Regions from separate parts of the Mesobacillus subterraneus genome, predicted to be linked through region 1. Evidence: predicted binding sites of a transcription regulator. Region 1 holds the regulator's gene; the other holds the start of a gene.
What was found. Region 1 encodes LexA, which represses DNA repair genes until DNA is damaged. Its sites were predicted from a motif close to CGAACATATGTTCG; they were not measured.
Positions count from the first base shown of each region.

Region 2: a site for LexA is predicted at 4,572-4,585, ahead of LC048_RS15655 (YhjD family protein). Genes of this name have one in related genera too.

Region 1 is NZ_CP129019.1:2,307,996-2,323,127, reverse strand. It holds gene LC048_RS12100 (GNAT family N-acetyltransferase) at 31-492, shown strand; gene LC048_RS12095 (hypothetical protein) at 595-1,197, shown strand; gene LC048_RS12090 (hypothetical protein) at 1,231-1,563, shown strand; gene LC048_RS12085 (hypothetical protein) at 1,565-1,981, shown strand; gene LC048_RS12080 (hypothetical protein) at 1,992-2,381, shown strand; gene LC048_RS12075 (GNAT family N-acetyltransferase) at 2,411-2,947, opposite strand; partial or broken gene LC048_RS12070 (ATP-dependent DNA helicase) at 3,250-5,180, shown strand; gene LC048_RS12065 (hypothetical protein) at 5,227-5,430, opposite strand; gene lexA (transcriptional repressor LexA) at 5,590-6,213, opposite strand; gene yneA (cell division suppressor protein YneA) at 6,367-6,681, shown strand; gene LC048_RS12050 (YneB family resolvase-like protein) at 6,706-7,350, shown strand; gene LC048_RS12045 (DUF896 domain-containing protein) at 7,429-7,662, shown strand; gene tkt (transketolase) at 7,996-10,005, shown strand; gene LC048_RS12035 (SDR family NAD(P)-dependent oxidoreductase) at 10,295-11,041, shown strand; gene LC048_RS12030 (lysozyme family protein) at 11,148-11,843, shown strand; gene LC048_RS12025 (hypothetical protein) at 11,995-12,144, shown strand; gene LC048_RS12020 (FMN-dependent NADH-azoreductase) at 12,187-12,822, opposite strand; gene sirA (sporulation inhibitor of replication protein SirA) at 13,076-13,516, shown strand; gene LC048_RS12010 (YneF family protein) at 13,686-13,904, shown strand; gene LC048_RS12005 (hypothetical protein) at 14,182-14,343, opposite strand; gene LC048_RS12000 (GNAT family N-acetyltransferase) at 14,484-14,939, shown strand; gene LC048_RS11995 (DUF2750 domain-containing protein) at 14,951-15,132, shown strand, end outside.
Region 2 is NZ_CP129019.1:3,008,738-3,023,869, forward strand. It holds gene lepB (signal peptidase I) at 1-421, opposite strand, end outside; partial or broken gene LC048_RS15640 (TVP38/TMEM64 family protein) at 449-1,068, opposite strand; gene LC048_RS15645 (LCP family protein) at 1,197-2,135, opposite strand; gene LC048_RS15650 (S9 family peptidase) at 2,384-4,366, opposite strand; gene LC048_RS15655 (YhjD family protein) at 4,613-5,044, shown strand; gene LC048_RS15660 (hypothetical protein) at 5,028-5,213, shown strand; gene LC048_RS15665 (competence protein ComK) at 5,389-6,057, opposite strand; gene LC048_RS15670 (IDEAL domain-containing protein) at 6,248-6,484, shown strand; gene LC048_RS15675 (M48 family metallopeptidase) at 6,683-7,969, opposite strand; gene LC048_RS15680 (aliphatic sulfonate ABC transporter substrate-binding protein) at 8,877-9,875, opposite strand; gene LC048_RS15685 (ABC transporter permease) at 9,894-10,649, opposite strand; gene LC048_RS15690 (ABC transporter ATP-binding protein) at 10,633-11,421, opposite strand; gene LC048_RS15695 (AzlD domain-containing protein) at 11,622-11,927, opposite strand; gene LC048_RS15700 (AzlC family ABC transporter permease) at 11,920-12,648, opposite strand; gene LC048_RS15705 (enoyl-CoA hydratase-related protein) at 13,113-13,889, opposite strand; gene LC048_RS15710 (fatty acid--CoA ligase family protein) at 13,987-15,132, opposite strand, start outside.

The sequences.
Region 1 (15,132 bases):
GCGAACATTTTTATATCAACGGAGGGAAACATGGTAATTCGATTAGCGAATCAAAGGGATATTGATCAATTAATAAAAATGAGATGGGACTTTACGCTCGAAGATTACCCCGAAATGGGTGAGGGAGTAGGGTATAGCTCTTTTGAAAAAGAATGCAGAGGGTTCCTTGAATCTGTGCTGGAAAGTGGGCAATGGTTTGTCTGGATTGCTGAGAATGAAGGGGAAATCGTTTCCCATATTTACGTTGAACTGATTCATAAGGTTCCGCGTCCAGGCAGGTTCACTCATCCGTTTGCTTATATGACCAATGTATACACTGTTCCAGAATATAGGGGAAAAGGGACAGGGAGCAAGTTGCTGTCACGTGTCAATGAATGGGCTGATGAAATGAAGTTCGAGTTCATAATCGTGTGGCCGAGCGATACGAGCATTGAGTTTTATGGAAGAAATGGCTACAAACAGTGTACGGAGCCATTGGAAAAGCATTTTTAATGTGGATTGTTCCATAAATTTTGCTCCAGTAAATTTTTGGAATATTTGAAACCTTCTCCCTGGTTAAACGTATTAACATTTATCCAGGGAGAAGGAGGAAATATGATGGCGCGTTTAAGTTTAAATACAGAGAATTCATCTAATGTAATCCTTGTGACAGCAATTATTTTAATCATCAGCAGTTTGTTTATGCCTCTCGTTTTTGTGTATATTATTCAGGATTATCTTTACCTGTCAGTGGATAAATGGTTTTATGATACACCATCATCTGCATATGTAATTTTCATGATTGGAATGCTTTGGATAGCGGTAACTCTACTTCTATATTTATTTTTCACGTGGAAGTTCGAATGGAAGGGCATCAAGTGGATCTCACTTCTCGTTATGTTAGGGTGCGTACCATTCTTCATGTTCGGCGTGTCAAACTATTATTACCTTGATGATCAGGGAATGCATTTTAATGATTATAAAACGTTCAACACCATCAACTCCTATTATTGGGAGGATGTTAAAGAAGCAAAAGAAATTTTCGTGAAAAATAATGGGGTAACCGTAGTGGATCATTTAAATCTTGTCACAGAAGCTGGAGAAGTGATTGAACTGCCTTACAACAGCAAGGTGCAGAACAACAGATTCAAAATCATGGAGAAACTGGAAGAAAACAATATTCCCCTAACTAATAATATGGGAGATTTATATGAATGATATTAAGTTAAAAACGGATTCGAGGGGATTAAAGTGTTTGTAAAAATATATAGTTACCATATAAAGTCAGGCAAAGAACAGGAATACCTGAAAATCCAGGGAGAAGCAGACCGGGTTTATTCTAGATTCCTAGACAAAAAGACACTTCATCTCCAAAGCAAGACAGATAAAACGAAATGGCTTGAGATACATACATATGAAAATGAAAATGTTTTTAATGATACCATTCAAATCATAGACCAACAGCCGGAAATTCAGGTTTTGTACAAGCGGTTTCTTGAAGTTATCACTTCACTTGAGGAAATCTCAGAAGAAAACTACCATCTGGTTGATTTAAGAGCAAATCGCAAACAGGATGGGGATTAAGATGAAAAAACTTAGTGTAGGGTTACTTGTGATTTTACTTTCCATTGCAGGCTGCAGTGAGAGTTTTGATCCGCAGCTCACGAGGATAGATGTGCAGAAGATATCTGAAGAGGGGATGAAAGATCGTGAAGAAATAACCATTGCCTCAATTGAAAGGCTGAAAAAGATTCAGCAAGCCTTCGATAAAATTAAGTGGTCGCCTAACACGAAAGTTGAAATGGCAAGAATAGAAGGTATGATAGCCACTTTCTTTATCCAGGAAGAAAAGAATATGCCTGAAAGATTGTATCAATATCGGATTTGGTTTGAAGGAGAAACGGCTACTATTATCAGCGACAAAGAAAATGAGGGTTACGGCAGGTTAACAGATAAAGAGCAGGTTGAGGTACTTGAATCTGAATTGTTTGTTGGGGAGTAGGGGATTAACAGTGATTAGCAAAAAAGAAAAGTGGATTACTATTCTGCTTTATGTAGTATTTCTAATCGGCCTGCTTGGTACGATGTTTATTATATTAACAGATATCGACACGCCAAATTCCTTTAGATTTGTAATTGGGTTTGTTATATTCCTGCTGTTATTTGGGCTTTTTCAAATGATCCTCGTCATTATGAATATGAAGAAATTACCTGGAATCGATATTAAAAAACCTATATTGAAATTCGCGGGTACCTTTGTATTCTTAATGACTGTAACTTACATCTCAAACTATTTACTTTGGTCAGAGCGGCTTGATAACCTGGACTTTGGAGCTCCTTTTGGGTTGGCTCTTGGCATCACTTTTTATGATTTATTGTTTAAAAAAAGTGAGGTGAGATAGAGATGCTCAGTATCTCCTCACTTTTAAGTTTAACTTACAGCATTAAATGCAGGCGGATACTCAATTTTCCCCTGTAATCCATATAAAGAGCCTGTCTTTAACTCAAGTGCCATGAATACCTCGTCTGGCACTGGGAAAGGAGAATCTATCCCAAATTGGCTTGCTGGCGAAAATCCAAAGCGAGGGTAGAAGTTCGGATGGTCAAGGACAAATATATGCTGATAACCTAAAGCCTTGCATGTTTTGATACCTTTGTTGACGAGATCAGAACCAATTCCGCTATTTTGATAATCTGGTTTCACTGCCATTGGCGCAAGACCTAATGTTGGAACAGTGCCTTGCTCGGTAACAAGGTTGATGATACTGAATAGGATATGTCCGATGACTTCACCATCATCTTTAACAGCTACCAGGCTCAAGTCAGGATGGTAATGTTCAGAAGCCCGTATAAGTTCAACCAGCTTGGCTTCATTTTCTCCATTCTCAAAAGCCCTATGATTAATCTCTCTTATCCCTGAATAATCACCTGACTTTTCCTTACGAATGATGCAATCATTTCTTTTCATACTTCTTGTATTCCCTCCATATCAAGTTTTGGATTCCGAGTCAGTAAATTCTTTATACCATTGTTTTTCATTTTCGCCCGATATTGAGTCTGTATTATTTAACTATGTAGGTAAATGTTTTTTTTAGATTTCATAAAAATTTTCTATAAGTAGATTCAGGATTATTTTAACAGTTTATTCCTAATGTTGGTATTAGGATTTTTACCTATATTTTTTATTTCATTTCTTTCACTAAATGACGGATTATCTGTTATGATAAAAGCTGGCTTTTTTGCCGGAATCAATAGTCGAGGAGAACCTGAATGACAAATAAACTTCCATTTACAATCAGTAAAAACGATACATTCTTTGATTTATTAGGGGGATTACATTGGTGATGTCTTTTACGATATATTGCCTGAAAAGGGCTATGAACTCCGTGATGAGCAGATTTATATGGCCTTCCAAGTGGAGCAGGCCCTTCAAGAATAAAGGAATTGTTTTCGCCGAAGCTGGCGTAGGCACCGGTAAAACATTCGTCTATCTCATTTATGCCATCCTATACGCAAGATACATGGGTAAGCCGGCGATTGTCTCCTGCTCGGACGAAACACTGATTGAACAGCTCGTTAAAGAGGGCGGTGATATCGAAAAACTCGAAAAAGCGCTCGGGTTGAAGGTCGATGTCCGATTGGCAAAAGCAAGAGAGCAATATGTGTGCGTGAAAAAGCTTGATGACCTTTCAAACACCTCGGATGTAAAAGAAATCCTTGACGTCCATGATCAGTTGCCAGATTTCATCTTTGATGAAGGGATTTCAATGAATTCATTCACTCGCTATGGTGACCGAAAGGAATATCCATGGGTGACAAATGAAAATTGGGCTTCAATGGCCTGGGATCCACTTCAGCAATGCTCAACATGCAGTTGGCGCCACCGTTGCGGCCAAACATTGAACCGTGATTACTATCGCCATGCCGGCGATTTGATTATTTGCTCACATGATTTTTACATGGAGCATGTCTGGACGAAAGATTCCCGTAAAAGGGAAGGGCAGATGCCATTGCTTCCAGATGCAAGTACCGTGATTTTTGATGAGGGTCACTTGCTTGAATTTGCAGCTCAAAAAGGACTAACATACCGATTCAACTCACAAACTTTGACCACTGTCCTGACAGGATATATGCACCAGGACGTTCGAGAGGAATCACTGTATTTAATTGAGGATATATTAGAGCTTCATGATTCATGGTTTGACCTTTTGGTTGAAAACTCATCTGCGAAAGAAGGTTCTAATCGAAAAGAAGTACCGATGCTATCAAATATCAGGAAAACTGCAGAAACACTAGAGAAAAAGGTTAGCGATTTAATGGACCAGCTGGTGTTTGACGCGGAAATGTTCCTGATTGACGAATACCATTTAAAAATCATGGAAGAGTATCTCGAGTTTTTCGCATACGGTCTTTCCGTTTTCTTGAAGAACGACGAAGGGATTTTCTGGCTGGAAGAGAATGAAGTGCAAACATCTCTAGTCATCATGCCTCGACTAGTTGAGGATATATTGAAAAAAGAAGTATTTTCACAAAATATCCCGTTTGTATTTTCTTCAGCCACCTTGTCTCAAGCGGGAGATTTCAACTATATAGCGAAAAGCCTAGGAATCGAAAAATACTCATCCTTTACTGTATCGTCACCATTTGATTATGAAGAACAAATGGAATTGGTTGGACACATCGAGGATGAAGAAGTAAAAAAATGGAATAAAATAGGGTTGGACATTATAAGCAGCAATGGAAGCTCGCTTGTTCTATTCTCGTCAATGCAGGAAATGGAACGATTCCGGGCATGGACTGAAAAACAAGAATGGAGTTTCCCTATCTTGTTTGAAGGTGACCGTGAAATCAGTGAAACGGTTAAAGAATTCCAGACTGTAACTGAGACGGTTTTATGTTCCTACAGTCTTTGGGAAGGATTGGATGTGCCAGGAGAGTCACTGATTCAAGTCATCATTGCCTCATTGCCATTCCCGCCTCATGACCCAGTCTTCCAGGCGAAAAGAAAGCATGCGGATAATCCAACTGCAGAGGTAGATATACCTTATATGCTCCTACGCTTAAGACAAGGAATGGGACGGTTGATCAGAACCAATCAAGATAGCGGAGCTGTACATGTATGGCTTACTCAAAATCAAAAAGCTGTGTACAATGAAGAGTTAAAAGGTGTACTGCCTGTTCAAAATATTCAATGGAAATAGACAAATCCCGAAAGGACTATCCTTTCGGGATTCTTTTAGTTTGGTGTTAGAATTTGCAGCCACACTTTCTTCGGCGGCGGTCACGATCATCATCTCGATCATCCTGAGCACCTGCTACTAAATCCTCAATGATACAACGACGTACAGCACGGCAGAGGTCATCAAAATCAACAGTTGCCCTGACTCTGTCTCTGTCACGCTTAGGGTAGAATACGCCTGCTACATCGTTGTCATTACGATTGTATCCCATTAGAAACTCAACTCCTTCCTCATGAAAGATACTTACACATTATCTTATGTGGAGAGGTACAAGTTGTTAGGGTTTCTGCCTAATTAATACTTAAATGTGCTAGTCTCATATGATAAAAGTTTAATTGATAGAAAAAAGCAAGCGGAGCCCGCTTGCTTTCTAATGCATATGCCGGTATACACCGATAACTTTACCGAGTATGGATACGTTACGAAGGATAATTGGATCCATCGTAGGGTTTTCCGGCTGGAGCCTGAAATAATCCTTTTCTTTGAAAAAGCGCTTAACTGTTGCTTCATCCTCCTCTGTCATCGCTACAACAATGTCACCGTTATTAGCAGTTTTTTGCTGTTTAACAATAACATAGTCACCATCTAGGATACCTGCTTCAATCATACTGTCACCCATGATTTCCAGCATGAAAACCTGCTCATCATGTGGAACAAGGCGATCTGGAAGAGGGAAGTACTCTTCTACATTTTCAATGGCCGTGATCGGCATACCAGCTGTTACTTTACCGACAACAGGTACATTTACCACATTATATTTAGGAATGCGGCTATCTTCTTCTATTTCAAGAATTTCAATTGCACGCGGCTTGGTAGGGTCACGTCGGATTAAGCCTTTGCTCTCAAGTCTTGCAAGGTGTCCATGGACAGTGGAACTTGAAGCAAGCCCAACAGCTTCACCGATTTCGCGTACGGATGGCGGATACCCTTTTTTCTTGACTTCGCCTTTTATGAATTCAAATATATCTTGTTGACGCTTAGATAACTTTGTCATATTCACGCACCTCGTATATTTTCTTGTCCTAATTATACCATGTCTATTCCACAGATACAAACATAAGTTCGAATTTTTGAGTTGACACGAAACAAATGTTCGTTTTATAATGAAATCAATTAATCGAACATACATTCGCAAGGAGTGCTGTTAATGAAAAAACTATGGGAAAACTATTCATATGCCATGATCCTGCTTGCTGTCAGCTTAATCTTTTCGCTCGTAGCAAAAGCGCAACTTAATAACGAAGATGCATACATAACTGTTACTATAGAAGAAGGACAATCATTATGGGAAATTGCAGAGACATTTGCCAGTGAACATAATTTTACCGAAAATGAATTCGTTAGCTGGGTAGAAAAAGAAAACGGAATCATTGGGGAAAAGGTCTTTCCGGGAGATGAATTGGTAATTCCCGTTGTAGCTGAACGGATGGAACCTACCCAAATTGCAGGAGCAGAAAGATAGATTTGACTAGAATAAGGTGACTACATGAAAGCAATTGTTTATTGCCGCGTAAGTACAACGAAGGAAACGCAGGAAACTTCGCTGGCAAGGCAGGAAGAAGAGTTGCTGCGTCTGGCTAGCAATTATGGTTTTGAAGTAGCAAGTATCATTAAAGAAAAAGCTAGTGGGTATGACCTTGAAAGGGAAGGGATCCTCCAATTGCTGGAACTGATCAAGGACAAGAAGATAGGGGCCTTGCTCATCCAGGACGAAACCAGACTTGGAAGGGGTAATGCCAAGGTGGCAATTCTTCATTGTATATTAAAAGAAAATGTGAAATTATATAGTGTCTCCCACAGTGGAGAACTCCAGCTCTCTGAATCAGATTCTATGGTGCTGCAGATTGTCAGTATGGTGGAAGAGTATCAGAGGAAGATCCATAATATTAAGATTAAGCGAGGTATGAAACGAGCGATTGAGCATGGATACAAGCCACAGCGTAATCTGAAAAATCAAGGGGAGCATTCTGGGCGTGACCGGAAAGAAATGCCAATTGAGGAAATCGTTAAGCTGCGTAATAATGGACTGACCTTTGCTGAAATAGCTGCAACATTAAGAGGATTTGGGTATAACGTTTCTAAGGCTACTGTAAACCGAAGATATCTTGAGTATATTGACACTAAAGAATAACGAAGCTCTATTCTTGTAAAATCCCTAGAATTTTAGTAAGATGTCATTTGACGTAATTTTTAACAAAGGAGCTTTACAATGCTATCAAGTGATAAAATTGCTAGAATCAATGAACTGGCAAGGAAAGCAAAATCATCTCAATTGACGGAAGAAGAAGCAAAGGAACAAACGAAGCTTCGTGCCGAATATCTCCAGTCTTTCCGGTCTTCTATGCTCAATACACTTAAAGGTGTTACCATCGTGGATCCAGAAGGCAATGATGTTACGCCTGATAAGCTCAAGGAAGAAAAAGCGAAGAAAAAGCTTCATTAAATAGATACTGATTTGGAATACATAGTACATGTATTCCATTTTTATTTTGTCGAATTTTTCGAAGTTAATAATGTGGTTTGGTTCAACTCCCTAAATAAGTGGGAATTATCCTAAGGGATTACCCAGATACAATGAAGGCTTTTGATTTCTAACGTACTGCTATGGATTATTTTTCGTTTACAAAGGCTTTATTTACATATCAACAGCTCATTTGTGTCAAAATAGATAACAATACGGCCATTTCTGTCTCTTTCAGGCACAATTTGTTGTATAATGATTTCTCTCGCTATAATATTAAGGATGTAGCCAGTACCTATAGAAAGGATGTATATAATGTTTAAAGAAATTGATATGCTTTCGATTGATTCCATTCGTACTTTATCAATTGATGCAATTGAAAAAGCAAATTCCAGCCACCCAGGCATGCCAATGGGGGCAGCTCCAATGGCATACACATTGTGGTCTCGTTACATGAACATCAATCCTAAAAATCCTGAATGGTTTAACCGCGATCGCTTTGTGTTGTCTGCTGGACACGGTTCTATGCTGTTATACAGCTTGCTGCACCTTGCAGGTTATGATCTGACAATGGATGACATTAAACAATTCCGCCAATGGGGAAGCAAGACTCCAGGACACCCTGAGTTTGGTCATACTGCTGGGGTAGACGCAACAACTGGACCACTTGGCCAGGGAATTGCTATGGCTGTTGGTATGGCAATGGCTGAGCGCCATCTCGCTGCTGTTTACAATAAGGATAATTACAATCTCGTTGATCACTATACATATAGTATTTGCGGTGATGGCGATCTAATGGAAGGTGTTTCTGCTGAAGCAGCTTCAATGGCAGCTCACCTGAAGCTAGGCAGAATGATTGTTCTTTATGATTCGAACGATATTTCTTTGGATGGAGATCTTGATAAGTCATTCTCAGAAAGTGTTGAGGGCCGATTTAAAGCATATGGATGGCAGTACATCCGTGTCGAAGATGGTAACAATCTTGAAGAAATCGCCAAAGCAATTGAAGAAGCAAAGACGGATGAAGACCGTCCAACAATGATTGAAGTCAAGACGGTTATCGGTTATGGATCACCTAACCTTTCTGGTAAATCAGATGTTCACGGTGCTCCTCTTGGTGCGGACGAATTGAAGCTAACTAAAGAAGCTTATAAGTGGACTTTTGAAGAAGACTTCCATGTTCCAAGTGAAGTTTACGATCACTTCAAACAACAAATCGCTAATAAAGGTGAACAAGCGGAACAGGCTTGGAACGAGCTTTTCGCAAAATATAAGAGTGAATTTCCTGAACTGGGAGCCCAGCTTGAAAAGTCAATGAAGGGTGAGTTAGTTGAAGGATGGGATAAGGACATCCCTGTATATGAAGAAGGAAAAAGCCTTGCGAGCCGTGCTTCTTCTGGAGAAGCACTTAATGGGATCGCGAAAAACCTTCCTTACTTGATCGGCGGATCTGCTGACCTTGCCGGATCAAACAAAACAATGATCAAGGGATCAGGTGATTTCTTCCCGGGTTCATTCGAAGGCCGCAACATCTGGTTTGGTGTTCGTGAATTCGCTATGGGTGCTGCGATGAACGGTATGGCACTCCACGGCGGACTTAAGATATTTGGCGGAACATTCTTCGTGTTCTCCGACTACTTAAAGCCAGCAATCCGACTTGCTGCGTTAATGGGCTTACCTGTAACATACGTATTCACACATGATAGCATCGCAGTTGGAGAAGATGGTCCTACACATGAACCAGTTGAGCAGCTTGCTGGACTTCGCGCTATGCCGAACTTGTCAGTCATCCGCCCTGCAGATGGTAACGAAACGGCGGCTGCATGGAAGCTTTCAGTTGAATCAACTAAGACGCCTACCGCTCTTGTGTTAACTCGTCAAAACCTGCCGACAATCAAAGATACTGACAAGAACGCATACGAAGGCGTATCTAAAGGTGCTTACGTCATTTCTCCAGCTGGAAAAGACAACGCTGATGCATTGCTTCTGGCAGCAGGTTCAGAAGTCAGCCTTGCAGTGAACGCACAAGAGGCTCTCGCTTCTGAAGGCATCGACGTAGCGGTTGTGAGCATGCCATCATGGGACCGTTTCGAACAGCAGTCAAAGGAATATAAAGAAAGTGTAATTCCAAAGTCGGTCAAGAAACGCCTTGGAATCGAGATGGGTTCTTCACTTGGCTGGCATCGTTATGTTGGTGATGAGGGTGAAGTACTTGCGATTGATACATTTGGTGCATCTGCCCCAGGTGAAAAGATCCTCGAAGAGTACGGCTTCTCCGTGAACAATGTAGTTGCACGAGTGAAAGCTTTGCTTGAGCAAAACTAAGATCCATACTAAAACGAGCATGAGACCATTTAGGTACATGCTCGTTTTTTATGAAAATATATATAAGTTGTGAAACTGAGGAACTACTTTAGAAAAGTCAATCATAAAAGTTGTTGAGATTACCCCGTGATAAGAGCGAAAACATTTTTCATATTAATAATTGAAGAAGCTAAAAAAGCATGAGCTGAGCTGTTAAGGCAGTCTGGCTTATTTTTAATTAAAAGGATTGAAACCATAATCGATGTGGAATCAATGATAATGTTAATTTCGTTTAATAGGAGGTAAGGAAATGTCAGGTAAGTTTGAGGGGAAAACGGTCATTATAACTGGTGGATCTAACGGGATTGGTAAAGGAATTTCGAAAGCATATGCTATTGAGAAAGCACATGTATGTATAGCCGATACAGATGAAATAAAGGGGAAAGAATTGGTTTCCAAGCTAAAAGAGCTAGGAGGACAAGCTGTCTTTTACAGAACGGATGTAAGGAAAGAAGAAGACCTGGTCAGCCTGCTGGATCAAGTTATGCAAGACTTCGGAAAGATCGATATTTTAATCAACAATGCTGGTGTTTCTAGATTCAAATCTCTGTTTGAGCTGACGACTGCTGAATGGGAGGATGTTGTGTTCACGAATCTAAGGAGTGTTTTCATCGGTTCTCGTGAAGCTGCCCGCAGGATGGAGGCAGGTGGCCGGATCATAAATATTGCTTCTACAAGGGCAACCATGTCTCAACCGAACTCAGAAGCCTATGCATCATCCAAAGGTGGAATCCTTGCTTTGACTCATGCCCTGGCAGCTTCACTTCAAGAAAAGGGAATAACGGTAAACTCTATCAGTCCTGGCTGGATTCAAACAGAGGATTATGGTGATCTCAGAGAGAAAGACCATCTTCAGCATTGGTCTAACCGTGTAGGTAAACCAGAAGATATAGCCAAAGCCTGTCTTTATATAGCTGACCCGGATAATGATTTTATAAATGGACAAGATCTTGTTATCGATGGTGGGATGACACGTAAAATGATTTATGAAGAATAATTAACGAGAAGGAGCTGCAATAATGATTGCAGCTCCCTTTCAACTTTTCGTATTATTTTATACAATAGGAGGAAGAGAAAGTACGTAATTGGGAGAGAAGTAATGGATGAAATACACAAAGAAGAGACCCAAAAAGAAAAAACTAGTCCAGAGAAACTTCAATCTGGCAATTTTATTATTTGTAGCCTTCGTTGGATTTTTCTTGCTTGATAGATTTCTGGATTTATATAATCAAAGCTTCAAAAAAATGAATGTTGGTGTGAATAGTTCAATTGGAGAAGTGGCCAAATACACTCCGATGATTGAGGAAGAATTGAAAAAGGTGGGGCTGGACGAGCATACCATCACTGTCGCTGCTTTAATGATGCAGGAGAGCCGGGGGAAGGGAGGCGATCCTATGCAAGCCTCTGAATCTGCCGGTCTGCCACCAAATACGATTCAGGATCCCAGAAAAAGCGTCCAGCAAGGTGTAAAGTATTTCAATCGAGTTGTGGAATATGGAAATAAGAAGCAAGTAGACTTCGCTGCAGTCATCCAGTCATACAACATGGGAATCGGCTATATTGATTTTGTGGCGAAAAATGGGGGTAAGCATACCGAGGAGCTGGCAAAGGAATTTTCGTTGCTCCAGGTTGAAAAAAACCCGCAAACATATAATTGCGGCGGTGATAAGAACAATTTCCGTTATCCTTATTGCTATGGTGATTTCACCTATAGCACGAAGGTAGCAAAACATATGGAATCAATTACAGTGAGTAATCCAGCTAATTTAAACGAGGAAAGTACGCAACGCTCTTTTTAAATAGAGTGATAAGAAAACGAATTAAAAACATCTGAATATTCGGGTGTTTTTTTATTTAAGAAAATTTTAAGGATAAAGCAGGGAAAAAGAATGAAGACGGTAAATATATTTGTAACAAATACCCATACTAAAAATCAGGAGGTGTATGTAAATGTTTGAATATGGAAAGGACATTCCACTGGACGGTGCGGCAGGAAATCAGGCAGTTCAGCAAGCGAACTCAGAAGAACAGGCAATCTTGGAAAGTGCTGTTTACAGTTTCGACCACCGCAAAGACATACCGCTGGACGGAGTAAAATAATTCAGTAAAAAAAAGCCTAGAAAAAGGCTTTTTTTTACTGAATTAAAATTGATTTGCAAGCTCAATCGCACGTTGAATGGCCTGTTGTTTGATTTCCTGTGCTTTATCAGGCATTGCTGCCATTCCCTCAATTGCCAATGTTTGTGCATCGCTAATACCCAAGAATGAAAGAACTGCGCGGAGATAACGGTCTCCGAATTCCAAATCTTTCGCAGGTCCTTCTGAGTAAACGCCGCCACGGGCCTGGATGTGCAGAGCTTTCTTGCCTTCAAGTAAACCTACCGGGCCTTCTGCAGTATACTTGAATGTTTTCCCGGCAATCGCAATGTTATCAATATAAGCTTTCATTTTTGGCGGGAAACTGAAGTTCCAAAAAGGAGTGACAAAGATATATTTATCTCCGTTAACAAACTGGTCTGTTAGTTGATTGATCGCGCTAACCTTTTGTTTTTCATCATCACTAAGCTGATCGAAAGCAGATCCTTGCTGTAATTTGCCCCAGCCGCTGAAAACGTCTGTATCTATGAATGGTACGTCCATGTTATAAAGGTCCAATCTGACGACTTCATCTTCAGGGTTGTTTTTACGGTAGGCTTTTATGAACTCCTCCCCAACCGATAAACTGAACGATTCTTCAACCGGTTTTGGATTCGCTGAAATGTAAAGCACTGTAGCCATGCATAGTCATCCTTTCTCTGTCTAATTAACATTGATATATTCCCCTGATTAAAACCTCCTATTCCTTTTCTGGCATAAAAAGTTCTTAAGCTTGTAATTCCTGGACAGCTGAATAAAAGAAATTTATATTTAAAAAGTAAGAAAGTTTTGAATTCGACATAATTAGTGGATTTTTGCGGCACCTTTAGACAAACGCAGACTGATCGTTTTCCTATAATAAAGACAAAAGCTTGTCTGCAGAGGAGGGGATCAAATGAGATCCTACCAGCTATATCTAATAGAAGATGAATTTGCCTCCCATTATTTCGGAAGAGAACGGATGTTTTACGAATTATTTTTGGAATATAGTCAAGCGAACAACGATCTAAAATCGATCATTGCCAAGCAAGTCAAGTATGTAACCAAATCCATTCCAGTGCTTCGCATCCATCAGCTCCTGCATCAACAGCTTTCGAAGGCAAAAGGATTTCATGTTCAGAACGGCACATATATTTATGAAAATAATACAAATAACAGTTCAGCCACACTTAAAGTACATGAGAAATGGCTGGAGTTGGATTCCCATGGACAAGTTGACGCTGAAACGGTTTTTTTTGAAATTCTCCGTAAATGTGAATCATCATTCCTGGCTATTGACCTTAAATCAAGCAAATACGGCTGGCTCAAGCCGATTAAAGAACGTAAATATATATAATGAAGGTTGAAGTACTCATTGATAAATGTTTTTGGTTCATGATTAGTAAAGTAAATACAAAAATTTTTCAAATTGAGTTCATTTAATAGAGAAAAAAACCAACAGATATTGTATAATAGCTGTTGGTTTAGTACACTGTATGTTAGACAACATGAAGGAGGAAGTTTTTATGGTGTGGCAGTTTATTCTAGTTGGTATACTGGCATTAATTGTCGGTGTAGCGCTAGGATTTTTCATTGCTCGTAGATACATGGAGAGCTACTTAAAGAAAAATCCGCCAATTAACGAACAAATGCTTAAAATGATGATGATGCAGATGGGTATGAAACCATCCCAGAAGAAAATCAATCAAATGATGTCAGCAATGAACAAGCAGACAGGAAAATAATAAAGGACAAGCACTCATTGATTAGCGATGGGTGCTTTTCTTATTATAGAGACTATTAAGGACATTTTAATGTGTGGATGGAATCAAAATGGGTAAGAAGAGGGATTTATTAGACATTTTGAAGCTTAGATGAAATCGAAATGTCTAAGGAACAGGATTTAATAGACATTTTGAGGTATGGATTGGATCGAAATGTCTACTAAGAAGAGTTTAATGGACAAATTGGAATACGGATTAAATCAAACATGACTAGATTAAAATAACGCCGGAAATGGCGTTATTTTTTTGTGTTTGATTTATCTTGCTCCTGACGTTTAGTGCCTTGCTGAAAAATCGAATCAAAAAATTCATCCGCTGTTTCCATTACGCCTCCATGAAGCTGGCCGTCAGCACCGACTTTGTTTTTATTGCCTTTAACTGGATTATGGATCCTAACCATAGAATATGCACCTCCTATAAATAGGCTTTGTTATTTAAGACCGAAATAACCAGACCAACAGCAATTGTTAATCTATGGCAGGACATGTACAGACCAATACCGAATATCAAACCTAAGGAATTTTAAAAAGGGGATCATATATGTATCAATATTTTAATGGACTTGTCATACGGGAAGGCACGGAAGGGATACAGGCGGATAATGTTGAAAAGCTTTTTGAAGACGCAGGTTGGGCAAGCAATACTCCAGTTTGGCAAAAGGAAAAGTTTTCGTTGATATTCAAAAATTCCACTTGGGCATTTACCGTTTGGGACCAAAATGAAATGGTTGGAATGGTCAGGGTCATTTCGGATCAGATTATGGCAGCGAACATTATGGACTTGGCAGTTTTATCAGAATATCGAGGAAAAGGTATTGGCAAGAAACTTGTGCAGCTTTGTGTACAAAAGCTTCCTCACGGAGATTGGTTTGCCCATACTTCTGCCAGCAATTTTAACTTCTACGAAAAATGCGGGTTTGAGGTTAAGGATCTTTCGCAAAATGGTACTTGCGCGTATTATGGGTACATCCAGGCTCGTAAGGATGGACAACGATAGGAGAGCTGAAATTGAATCTACGTGAATTTGAAGCAGTCATCAGCCAGCCGGCAGTTATAAGATATGAATACTTCATTAAAAAAACAGCGGATTATGAAGAGGTCTGGGGACTATATAACGTTGGCTGGGCAACAGCCCAAGATGATATGGGCAATACACTGATCCCATTTTTTCCTAATGCGAAGTTCGCAGA
Region 2 (15,132 bases), 700 kb from region 1:
TTCCTTCAGGCACGCTTTCAGCCCCTGTTAAGTCCTGAAGCGTAAAATCGCCAGTCAAGTAGCCCACTGGGGATTGGTTGCGGTACTGATCCAAGAATGGTTCCTCCACCTTTTTGCCATTGATGAATAGCCTATCCTCTCGATATTCAACTTTATCGCCTGGCAGGCCGATGACCCTCTTCACAAAGTCCTCATCCTCATTGGCATGGAAGACAATCACGTCAAATCTTTCGAGATTTTCTGTCTCATATCCAAGCTTATTGACAACGACTTTATTCCCATCTTCCAGTGTAGGAAGCATAGATTCCCCTTCAACTACATAATTGGAAAAAAAGAAGATCCTTATAAAGATAAAAATGATCATTCCGAGAGCAAAAGCCTTGATCCATTCGAGCCCTTCCCTTTTCACGATTTCTTTCATCGACTTCCTTCACCACCTGTTATCCTGCTATCTGTCATTATCGTCTTTTCCTACACTCATATTCATTTTTACTTCAATTCTTTTGCCGATATACCACAGAATGGCAATTACTGCGAGAACGATCGCAGTCCGCGCCGGATTGGTGATCAATGAACGAATATCATAACCTACGAAACTGATGGTAAAGATCATCACCATTTTCCCTGTTATCATGCGAGCGATGCATGTATTACCATACTTATTTTTGAAAGCCCTGCAACAATATTGACGAGGGCAGATGGAGTAAAGGGAAAGCACAGCAACAGGAATATCGGGCCAAACCCGTGGCGTTCTATCCAATTCATCCCCTTCTGGACTTTGGGGTGACGCTGTAAAAACCTTAGGATCCGTCCCTGGCCATACGTGCGAAAAATCAAGAAAACGAGCAGAGCACCGAGAACTGCTCCAGTCCAGGAAAATAGAAACCCAAGCCACAGCCCAAATGCGTTCGCATTTGCCATAACAAATAGAAACAATGGCAGGAAAGGCAAAAAAGCTTCCAGCATCGGCAGCAAAATTCCTGGAATTGGGCCAAACGATCGGTATTGGTTGAGCAAATCCATAATGTTTTCGATTGTAAACCATTCTTTCAATAATTCTACATCCATTGAAATCTCCTTGTCCAAAGCACTCGGTAATCAGGACTGGGCAGAGTTCTGATTACCTTATCGTATTTACCTCTTAGAAATAATTGTACACCCCAAATTCTTAATTTGGGTAATTTTTTACAAGTTATCTATTTTGTTAAAAATTCCTGCAGCGCGGCCCTGTTTTCTTCAAAGTTTATCGCCAATACTAGTCCTGCACCGCTCACCCGCTGGTTCTCAAACGAGCCTTCAACAGGAATCCTCAGTGTTTCGATATTCCGATTATCCTTCGAAATCAGCCCTTTTCCCATAAATAAAATATCGCCTGTATCCATATTGGTATTGATAAACGGCGTAAGTACCCCCACTAATTTAGGCAGCTTTGGCAGTGTCTGAATGCTCGCGAACTGCTTGCCGACTTCCTTTATGACATTTTGCTGGCGTTCTACACGGCCAAAATCACCGACTGCATCCTGGCGGAACCGGACATATCCAAGCAAATGTTTTCCATCCAGTCTTTGCACACCTGGTTCCAGTGTGACACCAATTCCCTCTGACATCTTCTTTTCAACATTGACTTCAACCCCCTCTGGGAATGCTTCATCAACCAGATGGACAAACCCTTCAAAATCGACGATTGAATAATATTGCAGGCTTACATCAAAGTTTTCCTTTATTGTCTCCCTCAATAGTTCCGGGCCGCCAAGCGAAAACGCAGCATTGATTTTATTCATCCCGTGTCCCGGAATCTCCACATAAGTATCCCTCATGATTGAGGTTAATTTATATGACTCTGTATCTGGATGATAACTGGCGATCATGATTGTGTCTGAACGCGATGTTTCCTTTTCTCTAGCATCGCTGCCAATCAACAGGATATTCGTGAGACCATTCCGGTCGCTCTCACCATTAAATTTGTACACCTGTTTATTCTCATTTGCTGTCTTCTCAGATTGATTTACCCCCGAACGGTACTGCATATAGGAATATAGCGCAACCGCTCCTACAATAAGGAGTAGCAGGAAAAAAATGCTCGACCATCTGATCCTCTTTTTACTTTTTGTATGTTGATGCCTATCAGATCTCATTCGAAAAACCCTTCCGATTTATAAGTATTGATGAAAATTAAAATTTATTAAGTCATTATTGTTAACTTGTTGCTTTTGCGATGTTTTGATTCATGTCGGTCTGGTTGATTAACAATATGGATAGTAAAGCAGCACATTATTACTATTTTCCTTCTTTACCTATAACCTTAAACTTAAACTTATCTGGAGAAATTTTCAAAAATAAAACCGCGGCATAGCTCATGCCGCGGGTATTAGTTTGATTTTTTTTACAAATGGCTATTGAACCAATCGACGATTGATGCCAAGCGGGCTAGACGGAGATTAGGCTTTCCGCTTCTTGAGAGCTCATGGTTGGATTCTGGGAATCGGATAAACTTCGTTTCTTTTCCCTGTCTCTTCAAGGCGATGAATAGCTGTTCTGCCTGTTCGATTGGGCAGCGATAGTCCTTTTCGCTGTGAAGAATCAATAATGGTGTATTGATCTTATCCACATAGGCGATAGGTGAATGCTTCCACAATGTTTCAAGATCGCTTAGGTCAGCCTGAATCTGCCATTCTGTAAAATAATACCCGATGTCACTGACGCCATAAAAACTGATCCAGTTTGATATAGAACGCTGAGTGACGGCTGCCTTGAATTTGTCAGTGTGTCCGACTATCCAGTTTGTCATGAATCCGCCATAGCTGCCGCCGGTCACTCCTAACCGATCCTTATCAATGAAATCGTATTTCTCCAGCGCGTACTCGACCGCGTCCATCACATCCTGGTAATCTCCGCCGCCATAATCACCTCTCACAGCATTGACGAAGTGCTGCCCGTAGCCATGGCTGCCGCGTGGATTAATGAAGAGGACTCCGTACCCTTCTGCCGCCAGGACCTGGAACTCATTGAAATACGAGTTAGCATACATGGCATGCGGTCCCCCATGAATCTCGAGAATGAGCGGATACTTCTTACCTTCTTCATATCCGGCCGGCTTTATGATCCAGCCATTTAATTGTGTGCTGTCACTGGCCTCGAAAGATATTTGCTCTGGCCGCGATAAAGTGACCGACTCCATAACCTTTTCATTTACAGAGGTCAGTTGTTTTATTTCTCCAGTGGTCACCTCAAGCTGGAACAGTTCCCCCGGGAGAACTGGATTGCTGATCGCTGCGACAATTCTCTGGTTTTTACGGTCCAGTGTGTACCCATATACATGCTGCTCATCAAGAAGTGCTGGATACACTTCCCCAGCAAGGTTTGCAAAGTATAAAGCAGTATTTCCCTGGTCGGTCGCAAGGAAATAGAAGCTCTCACTATCTTCCCCCCAGATCAATCCAGGGCTGTGAGCTCCCTGATGGAAATCTGCAGCAACAGCGTCTCCAACAAGGATATCCATATTCTCTGTGACACATTGGATATTTCCAGTCTCGAGCTCCTGTATCCAAACCTGGGTTAACGTTGCATTCTCAAACTCTCTCTCATGCCCAGTATAGCCAAGGTATTTTCCGTCAGGTGAGAAAACTGCATTGCCGAAGTACCCATTACCGTTTGTGAGCTTAGTTTTGTGCCCTGTTCCGATATCCATCAGCCATAAATCACTTTTGAACGAAAAGTCGCGTTCAGGTGACTCATCAGCCGCCAAAACGAGACTTTTGCCGTCAGGAGACCAGCACTGCAGAAGGTAGTCTGATTCGCCTTTTGCCACTAATTCAGCCTTGCCATCTGTAAGATTCACGATGTCTGTCTGCTTGTATTTTCCGTCCCAGAACCCAGCTGCATCTGATTTATATTTCATTTCCTGTGCTACGAACGGTTCAAGCTTCCCTTCATCCTTCTTTTCCTCCTCTTTTGCAAGCAAATCTTCATTAGGTTTCAAGGATACGGAGCAGGCGATCCTTTCTCCATCCGGAGACCAGACGGGACCATTCGCACCATTCCTGAAATCAGTAGCTTGCCTTGCTTCGCCGCCAGCAGCATCCAGCACAAATATCTGGTTCTTGCCGCTGCGGTTCGAAACGAAAGCCAGCTTCGTTCCATCCGGTGACCATCTTGGGGAATGGTTGCGACCTTCACCGTAAGTCCATTGCTTCGGCTCGCCGCCTTCTCCAATGTCAATTATGTATAAATTAGAGGCATAATCATTCTTTATCCCCAGCATCTCTGTCTGGACAAATACACACTTCTTTCCATCTGGTGATAACTGAGGGTCCGTAACGGACTTTAATTCAAATAAATCTTCAGCTTTAATAAATCGTTTTTCCATTTCGAGAGCCATCCTTCCAAAGTAAATTGTTTCCTTTATATTTCGATAACAGAAATAAATCTCCTGCTTTTACTTCAATGTTTTTCTGAAGAAAGCCAACAACCCACCAGCACTGCAAGTTTCCTTTTTTTTTGGAGAAGATGATAGTGGGAGGAAAATTTTTTACCCCTCTTGAAATTCTCCTCAAAATCCAGTACGATAATTACGAACAAGTGTTCTTATTTTATTTTGAAGGGATAGAGCAAAATGACAAGGATTCCTGACAAAGACCGCGATATTATGGAGCAGGCCATCTATTTGCCGATGGTACTGGTCGTGCTCAATCGGGACCTTTCTGTCGTTGAAAATAGTCCATTTAAACTGAAGAAGCCTTATTTGGAGCTAATTGAAGAAACAATGAAAGCAGTCCAGAAAGAACTCGCCATAGTGAAAAGCTACCTCAAAAAGAATAACCTTAAGGTTGAAGAAGTAAAACGAGATGACGCCTTCACCATGTTCCTCTTCATCTATAAAGGCTACGAAGAACAGCATAACTACTTCAATCCCCGCATCCGCAACAAAGTCCAGGAATTGATGATCCACTACCTATTCAAGCGGTTTAAGACAGCACAAAAAACGCAAGCGCCTCGTTCTGCCCCGACAAGCGCTGGAGGGCCTGACAGTGAAGTCGCTTTTTGACTTCATTGGCAGGACCGTAACCGAAATGTATAGCCGACTGCCCAGAAACGGAGAAACTGGAGACTCCGACAAAGAAGCGCTTTTTGCTTCTGCCGGCGGAGTTGAAGTTTCGGAGTTTCTAGGAGGCGACACTAGACAAGCGTCTCGAGGAGTTAGGAGCCGCAGCTAGACAAACGACTCGAGCTGCTCAAAGCTAACGATTCTCGCAAGATACTCCGGGAAGCAATTTCAGGGATGAAAACTGGATAGACGCTGGAGCTGGATTTAGAAAACTTTATATAAAATCATTTAATAATTCTGGACAGCCATTGAAAAGGAATCCGGATAAGAACCGGATTCCTTGATTAATCCCTATATACCTCACTGACGAGACTGGCATGAGGATATCCTTGTGAATCATTGAACCTTGGACCATGAAGAAGGTATAGTGCTTTTCGTTCGGTTTCTTTCATCCGCTGCATGAATTTGGTGCGCAGCAGGGATGTCCTTAGCAGTTGGTTTTCAAATGAATGATGGGATACTGGCAGAATCATGGATTTCTTATTCCTGAAGGTAACCTGTGTACTGTGGGAGTCCACCTTCTTATGGAATAATACATGCTCATGTGAAACCCATATGCAGTCCGGTTTTGTAGGCGAGCTTGTAGGCATGAAATATATGGAGCTTATAGGGTCGACAATGATGGGGGTTTTATGGGTGATCCCGGTAAGCTGTTTCGTTCCTTCCTTTCTGCCTTCGTAGCTGCTTCCAAAATACTTGCAGCTTTTTTTGATAATATCTATTGGTCTGAATGGGGATAAATACTCCTCCTCCAGCTCGATCACCCTGGAGTAAACCCTGCTGCCGTATTCTTCAGGAATAATTATCATGGTAAAAGGATTTATTTCGTACTCTTCGACTAAGTTCCTTGTGTTTCCTGTGTTTCCTGTGTTTCCTGTGTTTCCTGTGTTTCCTGTGTTTCCTGTGTTTCCTGTGTTTCCTGTGTTTCCTGTGTTTCCTGTGTTTCCTGTCATTCCTTCACCTCCTATAATACCTTATACCCTATTTTACCATAAGTGTTGAAATTTTCTTTACTTACAGAAAAAGTTTTATTTTTAGCCACAATTTGTGTCCGAATATAAATTTTCTAAAAATTATAAAAATTTAGTTGATTATCTTTTCAATAATCCATATAATATAAAAAAGGTCTAAGAGGTGAGGTCAGTGAAAGAAAAACCGTATTCTGAAATCATGAAGGCCAGTGTGATGAAACGCATTAAAGCCAAGGAATCTTTTGTTCTGGACCTGTATGTTGACATGCTTATTTCCGAAATTCAGCTGAATACCAGGAAAGAAAAATTGATGACGAAAATTGATAAAGCAATCGATGAAAAAGACAAAATCCTGTTTTTAACTCTGACGGAAGAATTGAAAGATCTCAACAAACAATTCGGCACTTAGATGAGTGATATCCCCTATATAGGGGATATTTTATTATTTTCAAATAAAGACAGCTTTCGAAAAAATTAATTGAGATATTTTTATATAAGCTCGAATTGCATTGACTTGAATGCTCGATTTTGCACTCAGGTGCTGGAAGGTCATTGGACTCTTTAAAAATTCCAAAAAAGAAAGCCCTCATTTTGAGGGCTTTCTTCCTTAATATTCGTCTTCCTGTGCATTTCTTTTCTCTACTTCATAATCCTCGAGTCTTGAAATCCGTTCCAGCATCGTTGGATGTCCGTATCGGAAAACTTTCACCAGCCATGGAGGATTTACCTGGCTAAGGCCCGATTTCGTCAATTCCTGGAAAGCAGAAATCGCCGCATCACTGTTGTCCGTCATTTCAATCGCATATCGGTCAGCCCTTGTTTCCTGATAGCGGGACACAAGATTGGAAACCGGGCTTGCAGCAAACATGATCATCGAAAGGAACATCAGGAACAACGGAAGCGACCTTAAATCACCAGGGTGCTCTAGCTTAAATTCCTTTCCCCACCGCTTGATTGCCAAATTCATCAATCTTGAAACAAAGTACAGACCGAACAAAGAAAGGACCAGATAACCGGCGATTCCGATATATAAATGTTTCTCCACATAGTGGGCCATTTCATGGGCTATTATGAACAGAATTTGGTCATCGTTCAACCTGTTCAGAGTCGTATCCCATAGAACAATCCTTGAATTCGAACCAATTCCCGCCACATAGGCATTCAGAGCATTTGTCTTTTCAGCCATATCCACTTCGAATACATGATCAGCCGGTATATTAGCCTGCCCCGCAATCTCAAGGATTTTTGCCTCCAGCTCTTTATTTTTCAGCGGGGAAAAATCATTGTACAGCGGGTCGATCACAACAGGCTGAAGGAACATGATAAACAAAGTGAACGGTACAGACAGCATCCAGGCAAACAGCCACCAGAACCTTTTAAACTTGTTCATCAGCCAGTAAAGGACTATGACAATCACGAACATCATGGCATAATTGACCCAGAAATCAATCAACTCATCCTTCATCCATGAGGCAAATGACTGTGTGGATATATTATAGGTCTTAGAGAGCGTATAACTGATGTAACTTAGAGGGAAAGTCGCGATGTAAGCAAAAAATGAAAGCCAAATTAAATAAATTGCTGTTTGACCATACTTATTCTTCGCCGTCTCTTCTCCCCATTTCTTAAAAGCTTTTGAAAGTCCCAGGAGTAAAATCAAAAAGTAAAACAGCCATTCAAAGGGTGTCGACAGGAAGAATAATAAATTTCTAACTTTTGAGTATTCCTCGCTCAGCATTAATTCCCTTCCGTTCAAAAATGTTGCCGGATCAGCCCTCGAACCTTCAAACTCAAATGGAAGATTCGTATCTGCAAAATAAAATAAGTACCAGTAAACCGCGAAACCATAGAGCACATAGGCGATCACACCATAAAAACCCATCTTCCTCGCCATAGCTTCTCCCCCTTTACGTACAACCATGTCTATAACTATTTTAATCCTTTGTCCTAAAAATAGAACAAGTTATTGAGGGCAGGTGAAAATGCTCTTCTTACATATTACCGAAATCTTCTGTTCCTCCGCTTCTCGGGCACAAGTTCCCTCAACATGTTACCGAAATCTTCTGTTCCTCCACTTTTCGGGCACAAGTTCCTCCAACATGTTACCGAAATCTTCTGTTCCTCCGCTTCTCGGGCACAAGTTCCCTCAACATGTTACCGAAATCTTCTGTTCCTCCACTTTTCGGGCACAAGTTCCTCCAACATGTTACCGAAATCTTCTGCTCCTCCGCTTCTCGGGCACAAGTTCCCTCAACATGTTACCGAAATCTTCTGTTCCTCCGCTTCTCGGGCACTTATTCCTCCAACATGTTACCGAAATCTTCTGCTCCTCCGCTTCTCGGGCACAAGTTCCCTCAACATGTTACCGAAATCTTCTGTTCCTCCACTTTTCGGGCACAAGTTCCTCCAACATGTTACCGAAATCTTCTGCTCCTCCGCTTCTCGGGCACAAGTTCCCTCAACATGTTACCGAAATCTTCTGCTCCTTCGCTTCTCGGGCACAAGTTCCTCCAACAAGTTACCGAAATCTTCTGCTCCTCCGCTTTTCGGGCACAAGTTCCCTCAACATGTTACCGAAATCTTCTGTTCCTCCACTTTTCGGGCACAAGTTCCTCCAACATGTTACCGAAATCTTCTGCTCCTCCGCTTCTCGGGCAGATGTTCCTTGTTTGAATGACCTAAATCACCTTTAACTGCGATTTGGTTGCCGTAATTCATAAATTCCACTTGAATCCGCTTATTCAGCAATTTGCTTTTAACAGCAAAAAGGGTACCAGGAAAATTCCTGATACCCTTTTGTTTTAATCTAGAAAGCTGCGGTCAATCAAGGTTTTGAAGTCTGGCTTATCCTTAAGGAACTTCAATGCGTAAGATGAATCTGAGAATTCCTGGATTGCCTGTGCATCGACTTCATGGGTAAAACCAATTCGCCCCCATGCCAGTTCGACTACATCCTTTTCAAGCTCTTGCCCTGTTGTTTCTTTTATGTCTTTAATCGTGATTTCCTGTGCTTCAGCTGGGTTTTCGTTAATGAATTTCACAGCATCTTTATGTGCGTCAATAATCTTCTGGACAGTTTCTGGTTTTTCCTCGATCAATTTTCCGGAAGTGACCATTACGGATGCAGGAAGTGTTTCGCCGAAGGAAACTTCATCCCATCCGATGACGACTTCTGCTCCTGTTTCTTTTTCAATTACCGCAGCCCATGGTTCAGGTGCTACTGCGATATCCACCTTGCCTGACTTCAGCATTGCTGCGTATTGTGCCGGCTGGCCAGTAAGATGTTTCATTGTTCCGCCGATTCGTTGTGATGTGATTCCCTCTGCTTCAAGGTATGTTTCATATTGAACATCATGTGTGCAGCCTACTCCTGGTGTAATGAATGTCTTGCCTGCGAAGTCTTCAACTGAGTTGATCTCGACTCCTTTTCTAGCCAATACCACTGTACCGCCAGTGGATGCGCCAGCGATGATTTTCACATCAGCACCAGTTGAGAAATTGTTCATCGCCGGTCCTGGTCCTACAAGGCCAGCATCAATTTCACCCGTTTTCAGGGCAGTCATGAAAGAACCGCCTTCAGCGAATGTTTTATACTCAATCGTAGTTCCATCGCCAAGCTGCTGCTCAAAGTATCCTTTTTCTTTTGCTATCATTGCGGGTACGTGGTTGATGTTCGGGAAGTAGCCGATGACGATTTTTTCCTTGCCTGCTGACGTTGTCGATGAACCGCTTGAACCGCACCCGGCGAGTACCATCGCAGCTGTAAACAACATTGTTAAAATTAAGATAGCCTTTTTCATTAATTTTTCCTCCTTATTTTAAGAATCAAGTCCCCAGCGATTAAGCACCGATTTTTCGATACGCTGGAAAATTAACTGGTCTACAATTGTTCCAATGACAGCAATAATAATCATGACACCAATCACGAGCCCCATATTGCCAAAATCCGAGGCGTAACGGAGCGTATAGCCGAGTCCTGGTCCCGTGCTTAAAAGTTCCCCTGCCATCAGGGCCCTCCAGGCAAATGCCCATGCCAGCCTTGAGCCGGTTACCACATAAGGGATCGCTGCTGGAAAAATAACTCTTTTGTATAAGTTCCAGCCGGTCACTCCCATCGTTTTTGCCGCCTTTATAAATAAAGGTGAAACATTTTTAATGCCCACTCTGATATTAAGTGTCATCACAAATGTTCCTCCGAGAACCACCACGAAAATAACAGCCTTCTCGTTCATGCCAAACCACATAATTGCGAGCGGCAGCCATACAATGCTCGGTACACTTTGAAACGCAAGGACGACCGTTCCCAGTGTTTCATCCGCCGTTTTCGATTTGGCAAGCAAGACCCCAAGTCCAGTTCCGATTACCAGGGAGAGACCGAGACCAATCGCGAGCCGTTTGAAGCTGGCGATCAGATCATAAATCAAGGTTTTATCCTCGAATCCCGTGACCAGTGCCTCCAGGACTTTTTCCGGAGACGGGAGAATGATTGGCATCCACCATTCCAGCTTGCTTCCGGTATACCAAAAAGCAATGACTGCTGTGAAAAATATGATTCTCTTAAGGTGTGGATTCATCTGCAAGCTCCTCCCTGATGACTTTGTCGATCTCCTTCTTCAGATAACTCATAATATATTCTTCCAGTTCCACCATCTCTTTTTTATGCTCATGGCGCGGCCTTGGAATCTCTACTTTAATATCTTTAAGAATCACCCCTGGCTTCGTTCCCATCACTATGATCCGGTCTGATAGCTTAATGGATTCAGAGATGCTGTGAGTGACGAACAAGATTGTTTTCTGTGTTTCCGCCCAAATGGTCTCAAGCTGCTCATGGAGCCGTGAACGCGTTTGTTCATCCAGAGCACCGAATGGTTCATCCATCAAAAGGATCTCCGGATTCATCGCAAGCGCCCTTGCTATCGCCACCCGCTGCTGCATTCCTCCTGATAGCTCGTGAGGATAGTGGGAAAGGTATTTGCTAAGCTGAACCTTTTGCAATTGCTTTCTTGCTTCCTCTTCTGCCTGTTTCTTCGGCATTTCCTGTTTAAGCGGAAACAGGACATTCTCGAGGACGTTAAGCCATGGAAACAGCGCTGCCTGCTGGAAAACCATCCCTCTGTCCTTGCCTGGTTTATCTATTTTTTTGCCAGAGACAATAATTTCTCCGCTGCTTGCCGGTGTCAGTCCAGCCACGATTGAAAGAAGCGTCGATTTACCGCATCCGGATGGACCCAGAATCGAGACAAATTCACCTTTATTCACTCCTAGATTAATATTTTTTAAAATATCAACCTGGTGATTATTTTTGTCTCCATACTGTTTGTGTACATTAATGATGTCTATAAACAATTTAACCACCCTATTCTCATAAAACACATTAGTTTAGTCGGAATTAATAAAGTTAATTATAATGTATTCCGTCATCTTGTCAATATTTCATTCTTTTATATCATCTGGCCAGCCCGTTTATCCTCAGTTGCATTTCGCGATGACTAATTTTCCGGCCCAACCTCCCGTGCAAAAAGAAAAAGACCCGCATGGACGCAGGTCTAGAAAAAGTAAGAATATAAAGTCAAAACGGAGATGGAGCCAATGACGACAACAATGACATTCGCCCCCATAAAAGCAACAATAAATGCTGCGGCAGCCCCAATGAGCCCATACCAGATATCTTCCTGAATAAACAGGATTGCAGGGAAGATCAGCGCACCGAGAGTGGCATAAGGAACATTTTTCAGGACGCCCTGCAAGAATGGCGGCAGTTCTTTTCCACGGAACATCACAAACGGAAGCATTCTCGGTATGTAGGTTACAACGGCCATACCTATGATCATGATGACGATTTCTTTACTCATCTGTTTCTGTCCCCCTGCCCTTCTTGAATGTTTCTACTGCCTCTACAATAATTGCTGACAGCAATGTTGCCAAGACGATAGCCCAGCCTTGAGACATGAGTTCAGCCATCGTAAAAATCGAATTGAACGCCGCTGCGAGTACGGCAAGATATACAACTTTTACATTGCCTTTCATCGACGGTACCAGTAATCCCACGAACATGGCATATAATGCTACTGACATGCTTTCCTGAAGAGTCTGCGGCAATCCGGCTCCAATGATGAACCCTATCCCCGAGAAAACGACCCAGCTAGAGTAAGCAGTAAGATTCAAGCCGAACATATAACGGGCATTGATTGTACCCTCGCGTGTCGCTGCAACTGAAAATGTCTCATCCGTGATTCCGAATGAATAGCCTATCCTTGCTCCCACGCTATCCTCTTCAGCTTTTTCATTCAAGGACGCAGACATGAGAAAATGGCGGATATTCACGATAAAGGTGGTGAGAATGACCTCAAAGATTCCGATCCCCTGGGCAAGGAGGCTTAAGGATATATATTGTGCCGCTCCTGCAAACACCAGTAAGCTCATCATGACCGTCTCGCTAAGTGCAAGCCCCGTTGTCTTGGCAATCAGGCTAAAGGTAAGCGCAACCGGCATATAGCCTATAGCAATACTGATACCCGATTGAATCCCTCTTTTAAAATCTGTTGCCTGCTTAACAACCAATGTGCTTTCCATTCGCTTCCCACCTTTCTACCACTATGTAAAAATCAAATCCCTTTAATCAATTAAAATATATTATACATACTTCCAGCACCTTGGAAAAGTATTTCTTTTATCGAAATAATCAGTTCCTATAAATCTTATGGCTGTCAGGATGTCAATAAAGCAGTTGGTCGAAATATTCGTATATGCGGGCGAAATTTTTATAGGCGCGGGAGTATTATTGATTATAGTGGTTGAATTATTTTAAACAAGGGGGAGAATCTTTTAAAAATGTGGTTGAATTATTTAAACATGTGGGCGAATTATTGATTATGTGGTTGAAATATTTAAAAATGCGGGTGAATTATTGATTAAACCATTAATCGCAACGCAAAATTGATAGATAACATGAAATATATGCGGCAGTTGAGGTCCCTCAACTCCGGTGGAAAAACGAATGGAATTACGCAAAAAACACGTCCTCTGCCGTGTTCTAATTACTTTCCTTTAAAATTTGGCTTCCGTTTCTCACTGAAGGCTGCCAGCGCTTCAAGACGGTCTTCTGTCGGGATTGTGACTTCGTATGCTTTGCGCTCAATTTGCAGTCCTGTCTGCAAGTCTGCGTTCATCCCCTGCTTGACGGCGTACTTTGCCTGCTGAAGGGCAACCGGACCATTTGCCAGCATCATGTCAGCAAATTTCATGCACTCATCAAGCAAGCTTTCTTTTTTTACGACAGCTGTGACAAGTCCATAGTCAAGCGCTTCCTCAGCTTTCAGCCGGCGTGCTGTCAAAATCAGTTCAAGTGCTTTTGCTTGTCCGATCAACCTTGGCAGCCGCTGTGTGCCGCCAGCTCCCGGGATAATCGCCAGGCTTGTTTCGGTCAATCCCATCTTTGTTCCTGATGCAGCAACTCGGAAATCACATGCAAGGGCGAGCTCCATGCCGCCTCCAAAGGCAAATCCATTGATGGCAGCGATCGTAGGCTGTGGAAGCTGGTCAACCATTGTGAAGACCTCGCCGATTTTGTATATGTTCCGCTTTACGTCCGCTTCAGACAAAGTTCGCCGCTCCTTTAAATCAGCCCCGACACTGAATGCCTTTTCACCAGCTCCAATAAAAATAACGACCCTGGCTTCACGGTTTGACCTGAGTTCTTCAATGACTTGCTGTAATTCTCCCAGCGTTTCATAATTAAAAGCATTTAATGAGTCGGGACGATTCAGCGTGATAATGACCATATGTCCCTCTAGTTGTAAATTGATGTTCCCCATACTGATCAACTCCTTCTTCAATCACATTCTAGTCAAATGGGTAAAAATCCTTCCATTTACAGAAAAAGAGGCAGGCACGGGCGCCTGCCTCTCTTCATTAAGATGATTGTCCTTGTAACACCTGATTCTTCAACGCTCTTCTTAAAATTTTTCCAGTTGTATTTTTCGGAAGTTCTTCGAGAAACTCAATCGCGCTTGGCACCTTGTATTTTGCCATGTGTTCCCGGCAATAGTCGAGCAGCTGCTCTTCCGTCAGTTCTGGATTCTTGCTGACGACATAGCATCTTACTGCTTCACCGAAGTTCGGATCTGGAACTCCGAGGACGGCCACCTCTACTACATCAGGGTGGTTATATAATACTTCTTCGACTTCACGAGGATAAACATTGTATCCACCTACCAGGATCAGGTCCTTTTTGCGGTCTACAATATAGAAATAGCCTTCATCATCCATGCGTGCTAGATCTCCCGTATACAGCCACCCATCCTTGATTGTGGCAGCTGTTTCTTCCGGCATCTTATAATAGCCTGCCATAACATTCGGACCGCGGACGATCAATTCGCCAACTTCACCAGGAGCTACTTCATCTCCCAATTCATTGACAACCTTGTTTTCAACATTCACGATTGAAGACCCGATTGAACCAGCCTTGCGTGGACGGTCAAGTGGATTGAAGCATGTGACTGGTGAAGCCTCCGACAAACCGTATCCCTCTGAGACCATAACATTGAACTTACGCTCAAAATTTTGAAGCAGCGCAACCGGAAGCGATGCACCGCCAGAAATGCATAGACGCAATGATTTCAGGTCTTCAGGGTTTCCATCTGGATATTGGAAAAGGAAATTGTACATTGTCGGCACCCCTGCAAATACAGTAGCTTCGTACTCCCTGGCAATCCGAAATACTTCCGCCGGGCTGAATTTAGGAACAATCAGCAGTGTTCCGCCATTCATCAACGGCGCATTGAGGGCAACTGTCAAACAGAAGACATGGAACATCGGCAAGGCCGTGATTACCTTATCATCTTCATTCATTTTAAGGTAATCGCTTACATCTTTTGCATTGCTGTAGAGATTTTTGTGTGTAAGCATCGCCCCTTTAGGCTTGCCTGTTGTTCCAGACGTATAAAGAATGATCGCTACATCATCATCGTTCAGCTCAGGATCCTTGAATCCAAGATCTCCGGAACCAACCACATGTGTAAACGGTTTCAACTTTGAACCTAAAGAAAGCTGGGACAT